3 regions of the Streptomyces sp. NPDC052012 genome follow, and region 1 is predicted to be linked to each of the others. Evidence: riboswitches for the same ligand, from Rfam matches in the RefSeq annotation. Region 1 holds a riboswitch; each other region holds the start of a gene.

Region 1 (2,255 bases):
GTGGTGCACGCGGAGGAGGCCGCGCTGGCCAAGGTCGACCCCACGGATCCCCGGCTGGCGACCGCGACCGTCTACTCCAGCCTGGAACCCTGCGCCCGCCGGGCGTCCCGGCCCGCGCCCTGCGCCCGGCTGATCCTGGACGCCGGGGTCCGCCGGGTGGTCACGGCCTGGCGCGAGCCGGACACGTTCGTGCCGGGCGCCGACGGCAGCGCCGTACTCAGCGACGGCGGCGCCACGGTGCTCGTCCTGCCCGAGCACGAGGACCGCGCGAAGGCCCCGAACAGCCACCTGTTCTGACCTGCCGCGCGGATGGCGTACACTGGTGTTTACCGACGCGGGGTGGAGCAGCTCGGTAGCTCGCTGGGCTCATAACCCAGAGGTCGCAGGTTCAAATCCTGTCCCCGCTACTGAAGGCCGAGGGCCGGAATCCATGAGATTCCGGCCCTCGGTGTTTTTCCGTGTTCTCCCCCTGCCTGTCACCCCGCGTAATCACTCCGCCTCGCAGCGCATAACAACTGACACACCATCAGAAACATCGGCCTCCATGATGCGAGGTCAACTCGCCCGTTTTCGACCGCCGATGACACTTAAGTCCGCGCGAAAATCGTTAACGATCAAGAGGAACGGCTTGGAATCCGAGCCCCGCGTCTATTAACGTTCGATAACGCAGCGCGGTCGTCCCAGCCGTCACAGAAGTCGGCTCCGTGCGCACGCGCCGAATCCCGTAAGGGAACCGGGGAACCATCACTTGGGGTGAATCGGGCGTATGCCGCCGTGGAGACACGGCTCGTATACGCGCGTAGGAGACCTTCCTGCTCCGAACCCGTCAGCTAACCCGGTAGGCGGAGACGGAAGGAAAGGAGTACGCCCACGTGGCGTCCAACCGGCCTGCCCCCGAGGCCCCGTTCACCCCGAGCGACACGTTCGCCTACGGCGGCACCCGCACCGACGAGGGCCCCTTCGAGGAGTGGAACCCCACCGAGGAGTCCATCCGCCCGGTCCGCGGCCGGCATCGCGTCACCAAGCAGCGCGGCGGGGGACTCGCCCGCAGCTCCACCGTTCTCGGCGTCGGTGTCATAGCCGCCGTCGGCGCCGGCGGTATGGCCAGCGCCCAGACCGGCAAGCCGCCGGTCTCCATCTCCATGCCCGACCTCCCCAACGTGGGTTCCCTCATCTCCGACGAGGAAACCCCGAAGGGTTCCGCCACCCCGCTCAGCAACGTCGGCGTCACGAGCGCCGACACCGAGCAGGGCGCCGCCGACGCCGGTGAGGCCCTGCGCGCCCGGATCATGGCGCAGGTCGAGCAGCAGCAGGACCAGGCCGCGAGCAAGGCCGCGGCCGAGGCCGTCGCCGCCGCCGAGAAGGAGGCCGCCGAGGCCGCCGCCAAGGCGGAGCGGGAGGCCAAGGAGAAGGCCGAGGCCGCCAAGAAGAAGGCGGAGGAGGAGGCCAGGAAGAAGGCCGAGGCCGAGCGTCTCGCCGAGCTGGCCAAGCAGTACGCGCTGCCGACCTCCTCGTACACCATCACCTCGACCTTCGGTCAGGCCGGCGCCTACTGGTCCTCCGGTCAGCACACCGGCCTCGACTTCGCCGCCCCCACGGGCACGCTGATCAAGGCCGTCCACACCGGCACGATCACCTCCGCAGGCTGGGACGGCTCCTACGGCTACAAGACGGTGCTCACCCTCGAGGACGGCACCGAGATCTGGTACGCCCACCAGTCCTCGATCAGCGTCAGCGTCGGCCAGAAGGTCAACACCGGTGATGTGATCGGCCGCGTCGGCTCCACCGGCAACTCCACCGGCGCCCACCTCCACCTGGAGGTCCACCCCGACGGCTCCTCCTCGGGCATCGACCCGCTGGCCTGGCTGCGCAGCAAGGGCCTCACCCCCTGAGCCGCACGGCCGCCTGAAGCGCACCGCCACCCGAACCCCGGCAGTCCCGACGACGCCCCCCCCCGACGTCAGGGCTGCCGGTCGGCGTTCTGCGTTCTGCGTTCGGCGTTCTGCCTTCGGTCACATGCGGTACGGATTGGTGCCATAGCCATAGCCATAGCCATAGCCGTAGCCGTAGCCCGCCCATGTCGGCACCGCCACCGGAACCGGTGGCGCCGTCGCGCGGGCCGCGTACTCCAGGGCGGGCCGCGCCGCCGCGCGACGGTGCCACAGCTCCTGCAGCAGCTCCCGCTCCCGAGCGACGAAGTCCTCCCGCGCCCGTCCGAGCCGCCCCCGGTACCGCAGGAACGCGAGCGAGGTCGC
Region 2 (2,255 bases), on a different contig from region 1:
CCGCGTGCCGCCGCGTCACCACGAAGCCCTCGGCCTCCAGGGTGCGCAGCGCCTCGCGGACGGGGACGCGGGAGACGCCGTAGCGCCGGGCGAGGAGTTCCTCGGTGAGCCGGCTGCCGCGCTCGTAGACACCGGCGACGATGTCGTCCCGGATCGCCGTGCACACCGAGTGCGCGGGAATACGCATGACCGACCTCCGGCTTAATCCCCGTGAAACGTCGACGATGGACGTGTTGTTCCGTGACTCTATTGCAATCCGGAGGAATTTCCGACGGCGGGCCGGAATCCATACTTGTTTTTTGGACAACCGGCCCCTTCGGACGCCGAAAGCCCCGGCTCGGGGAGCCGGGGCCACGGGGGGGAGGTCGGCGCGTCCTCAGAGGATCACGCCGTTGCGCGCCTCAGAGGTTCACGCCGTGCGCGCGGAGGTAGGCGACGGGGTCGATGTCGGAGCCGTACTCGGCGCTCGTCCGGGCCTCGAAGTGCAGATGCGCGCCGGTGACGTTGCCGGTGGCGCCGGAGTGGCCGATCTGCTGGCCCGGGGTGACCTGCTGGCCGACCGAGACGCCGATGGAGGACAGGTGGCCGTACTGGGTGTAGGTGCCGTCGTTCATCTTGATGACGACCTGGTTGCCGTACGCCCCGCCCCAGCCGGCCTCCACGACGGTGCCCGTGCCGACCGACTGGACGGGCGTGCCGCTCGCGGCGTGGAAGTCGACACCGGTGTGGCTGCCGGACGACCAGACGGCGCCGCCGGCCTTGTAGCCGGTCGAGACGTAGGAGCCGGGTATCGGGGAGACGAAGGTGTTCAGGCGCTTGCGCTCGGCCTCACGCGCGGCGCGCTCCTTCTCGGCGCGGGCCTTCGCGGCCTCCTCGGCCGCCTTCTCGCGGGCCGCCTCCTCGGCGGCCTTCCGCGCGGCCGCCTCCGCGGCCTCACGCGCGGCCTCGTGCTGGGCGGCCGCCTGGGCGTCGATCCGGTCGGCGACCGCGTCGCCCATGGTGATGACGGGGGTGAGGCCGGTCTGTGCGGCGGCGGGCTCGGCGGCGAGCGCGGGGGCGGCGAGAGAGCCGACGACGCCGGTGGTGGTGAGGGCCGCTACGCCCGCCGCACGCGCGGTGCCGCGCTGGATCCGGCTGGGACGACGGTGCTTCCCCGTGGCGCGGGTGAACGCCATGTACAGGCTGGTCCTTTCCTTCCCTCTCGCCTACCGGGTTAGCTGACGGGTTCGGAGCAGGAAGGTCTCCTACGGACCCCCTCGCGGTGCGCGCGGGCGCCCGATTCACCCCAGGGACTGCGTATGGGTCCCCGGCTCCCCTGGCTCGCGCCGTACGGGGACTCGGCGATGACTGTCCGGTGCCGCGGGTGCGGCGCACTGCCTGACGAACAGCCCGGACGACGCTAAACGGGGCGTCTTTCAATTCCCAAACGGATACCGGTTTTTGTAGCGCATCCCACAGGGCAGACAGGCAACCTCCGCCCCAATTCGGACATAAGCAGGCCCTGGTGACTTTCGCGTCACCAGGGCCTCACACGCGGGTGTGCCGAGCCGGGTCCGGTCCCGTCGTCTACTCGGCCGCCACGACGGTGACTTCACCGATGCCGAGGGCCTCCACCGGGGCCTTGATCTGCGCCGCGTCACCGACGAGGACGGTCACCAGGCGGTCCACCGGGAAGGCGTTGACGACCGCCGCGGTGGCCTCCACCGTGCCGGTCGCGGCCAACTGCCGGTACAGCTCGGCCTGGTAGTCGTCGGGCAGGTGCTGTTCGACCTGGTCGGCCAGGGTGCTCGCGACGGCCGCCGCGGTCTCGTACTTGAGCGGCGCCACGCCGACCAGATTCTGCACGGCGACGTCCCGCTCGGCGTCGGTGAGCCCCTCCGCGGCGAGCGTGCGCAGCACCGTCCACAGGTCCTGCAGGGCGGGTCCGGTGTTCGGGGTGTCCACGGAGCCGCTGATGGCGAGCATGGCCGCACCCGTGCCGTCCGGTGCGGACCTGAGCACCTGCGTGAACGCCCGTACGCCGTAGGTGTAGCCCTTCTCCTCGCGCAGCACGCGGTCCAGGCGGGAGGTGAGGGTGCCGCCGAGGCAGTACGTGCCGAGCACCTGCGCGGGCCACACGCGGTCGTGCCGGTCCGGGCCGATCCGGCCGATCAGCAGCTGCGTCTGGACGGCGCCCGGACGGTCCACGATCACGACGCGGCCGGTGTCGTCCGCGATCACCGGCGGGACGGGCCGCGGCTCGGCCGTCGAGCCGG
Region 3 (2,255 bases), on a different contig from region 1:
CCTGGGCGAGGGTCTTCTCGAAGCCGTCGGACGCCTGGGCGGCGAAGTCCTCCTCGTCGATCAGCTCGTTCTTCAGGTTGCTGATCTTGGCGCTGAAGGACTTCGGCGGGAAACGCTTGGGGTCCAGGTCGAGATCACGGCAGACCAGGGCCATCAGGCGCTTGGAGTCCGCGGCGTCGTAGATCGAGAACGACGACGTGAAGCCGAGCTTCTTGGACTCCCGGCGCAGGATGCGCACGCACGCGCTGTGGAAGGTCATCACCCACATCGCGTGGGCGCGCGGGCCGACGAGCTGCTCGACGCGCTCCTTCATCTCGCCGGCGGCCTTGTTGGTGAAGGTGATCGCGAGGATCTGTCCCGGGTGGACGTCCCGCTCCGCGAGCAGATAGGCGATGCGGTGGGTGAGCACCCGGGTCTTGCCGGAGCCGGCACCGGCCACGATGAGCAGCGGGGAGCCGGAGTGCACGACGGCGGCGCGCTGGTTGTCGTTCAGCCCGTCCAGGAGGGCAGCGGAGTCCGTCACCGGGCGCGGGGCGCCGTCGCGGTAGTACGCCTCCCGCTCCGGCGGCAGGTCGAACTTCCCGCCGAACAGATCGTCCGGGATCGGCTCCGGTACGTGATCGTCCTCGGGTGGTGGCGGCGGCTCGTCCGCGGGGCCCCGCTGGGCCTGGAGGTTCGCCAGGAAGCTGTCGTCAAAGAGGCTGCTCATCGCTCTCCGAGTCTAGGGCGCACCACCGACAGCCCGGGGCCGCCCTGGGAACATCCCCGGATTCGGCGACCCTCCCGCGCACGCCTCGCCTTCCGGCACGACCCGTGCAGCACACATGCACCCTGTGTGACCCGCGTCATCAGGTCACGAAAATGTATCGGGCATATCACCCACCAACCTTCACAGGGGCCACACCAGTTGGCTACGGTGCGGGCGGGCCGTACGACCCCCACCGGCGAACCTCGCCGGGCCGCACGGCCTCCGCCGAGTCCGTCACTGCCGCCCGCGGCAGCCGGAGCCGGGGACCCGACCGAGACCTGGGGTGAATCGGCTCACTCCCGCGCGGAGCGGCCGTAGGGCAACCCTTCCGAAGCACCAACCGCCCGAACCCGACAGCTAACCCGGTAGGCGGAACACGGAAGGAGTCGCCTCCCTTGGCGTCGCACCGCAAGTCACGCACCCCCGGCACGCGCGTGGCAGGCATACGCACCCCCGCCCTCGCCACGGCGGCCCTGACCTCCGTGGCCCTGCTGTCCCAGACGGCGGACGCCGCCCCCTCGGACGACAAGCCGAGCCTCGAAGAGGTCGAGAAGAAGGTCGACGACCTGTACCGGCAGGCGGAGTCGGCGACCGAGAAGTACAACGCGGCCAAGGAGAAGACCGCGAAGCAGCGCAAGCGCGTCGACACCCTCCTCGACGACGTCGCCCAGCGCACCCAGAAGCTCAACGAGGCGCGGGAGGAGCTGGGTTCCTACGCCGCCGCCCAGTACCGCACCGGCGCCGGTGTGTCGAACACCGCGACCTTCCTGCTCGCGGACTCGCCGCAGGACGTCTTCGACCAGAACCATCTGATGAGCCGGATGACCGGCCGCCAGAAGGAAGCGGTCGACGACTACGTCACGCAGCAGTCCGAGACGATGAAGAAGCGCAAGGAGGCCACCGAGAGCCTCGAGACGCTCACCGAGTCGCAGAGCGACCTGAGGACCGCCAAGGCCACGGTCCAGAAGAAGCTCGCCGACGCGCGTGAGCTGATGTCGAAGCTGACCGCCGAGGAGAAGGCGCGGCTCGCGGCGATCGAGAAGAAGAAGCAGGAGGAGGCCGCCCGCAAGGCCGCCGAGCTCGCCCGGCAGCAGGAGGAGCAGCGCGAGGCCCAGCAGGAGGCGGCCCAGCAGGAGGCGTCTCAGCAGGAGAGCGGCGGCTCGTCCGGTTCCGCCGGCACCACCACGCCGCCCGCGGCGGACTCGTCGTACTCCGTCAAGGCCGAGAAGGCCCTCGCCTTCGCCCGCGCGCAGATCGGCAAGCCGTACGTCTGGGGCGCCACCGGCCCCGGCTCCTACGACTGCTCAGGTCTGACCCAGGCCGCCTGGAAGGCCGCCGGGGTGACCATCCCGCGCACCACCTACGACCAGGTCGACGCCGGCACGACGGTCCCGGTGTCCCAGGCGCAGCCCGGTGACCTCGTCTTCTTCTACGACGACATCACCCACGTGGGCATCTACATCGGCAACGGCATGATGATCCACGCCCCGAAGCCGGGCACGTACGT

The links. Region 1 has a riboswitch for cyclic di-AMP ahead of AB0412_RS31390 (M23 family metallopeptidase). Riboswitches for the same ligand answer to the same signal wherever they lie in the genome.
Positions count from the first base shown of each region.
Region 2: it holds a riboswitch for cyclic di-AMP, as region 1 does, so the genes downstream of both, AB0412_RS29010 (M23 family metallopeptidase) here and AB0412_RS31390 (M23 family metallopeptidase) in region 1, are expected to answer to the same signal.
Region 3: it holds a riboswitch for cyclic di-AMP, as region 1 does, so the genes downstream of both, AB0412_RS31295 (NlpC/P60 family protein) here and AB0412_RS31390 (M23 family metallopeptidase) in region 1, are expected to answer to the same signal.

Region 1 covers NZ_JBFAXA010000029.1:16,644-18,898, reverse strand. Annotated here, with positions in the region: gene AB0412_RS31400 (dihydrofolate reductase family protein) at 1-297, shown strand, start outside; tRNA gene AB0412_RS31395 (tRNA-Met) at 334-407, shown strand; cyclic di-AMP (ydaO/yuaA leader) riboswitch at 704-860, shown strand; gene AB0412_RS31390 (M23 family metallopeptidase) at 873-1,892, shown strand; gene AB0412_RS31385 (PrsW family intramembrane metalloprotease) at 2,013-2,255, opposite strand, start outside.
Region 2 covers NZ_JBFAXA010000024.1:8,942-11,196, forward strand. Annotated here, with positions in the region: gene AB0412_RS29005 (GntR family transcriptional regulator) at 1-187, opposite strand, end outside; gene AB0412_RS29010 (M23 family metallopeptidase) at 402-1,175, opposite strand; cyclic di-AMP (ydaO/yuaA leader) riboswitch at 1,188-1,353, opposite strand; gene AB0412_RS29015 (pitrilysin family protein) at 1,567-2,255, opposite strand, start outside.
Region 3 covers NZ_JBFAXA010000028.1:88,792-91,046, forward strand. Annotated here, with positions in the region: gene pcrA (DNA helicase PcrA) at 1-709, opposite strand, end outside; cyclic di-AMP (ydaO/yuaA leader) riboswitch at 962-1,135, shown strand; gene AB0412_RS31295 (NlpC/P60 family protein) at 1,144-2,255, shown strand, end outside.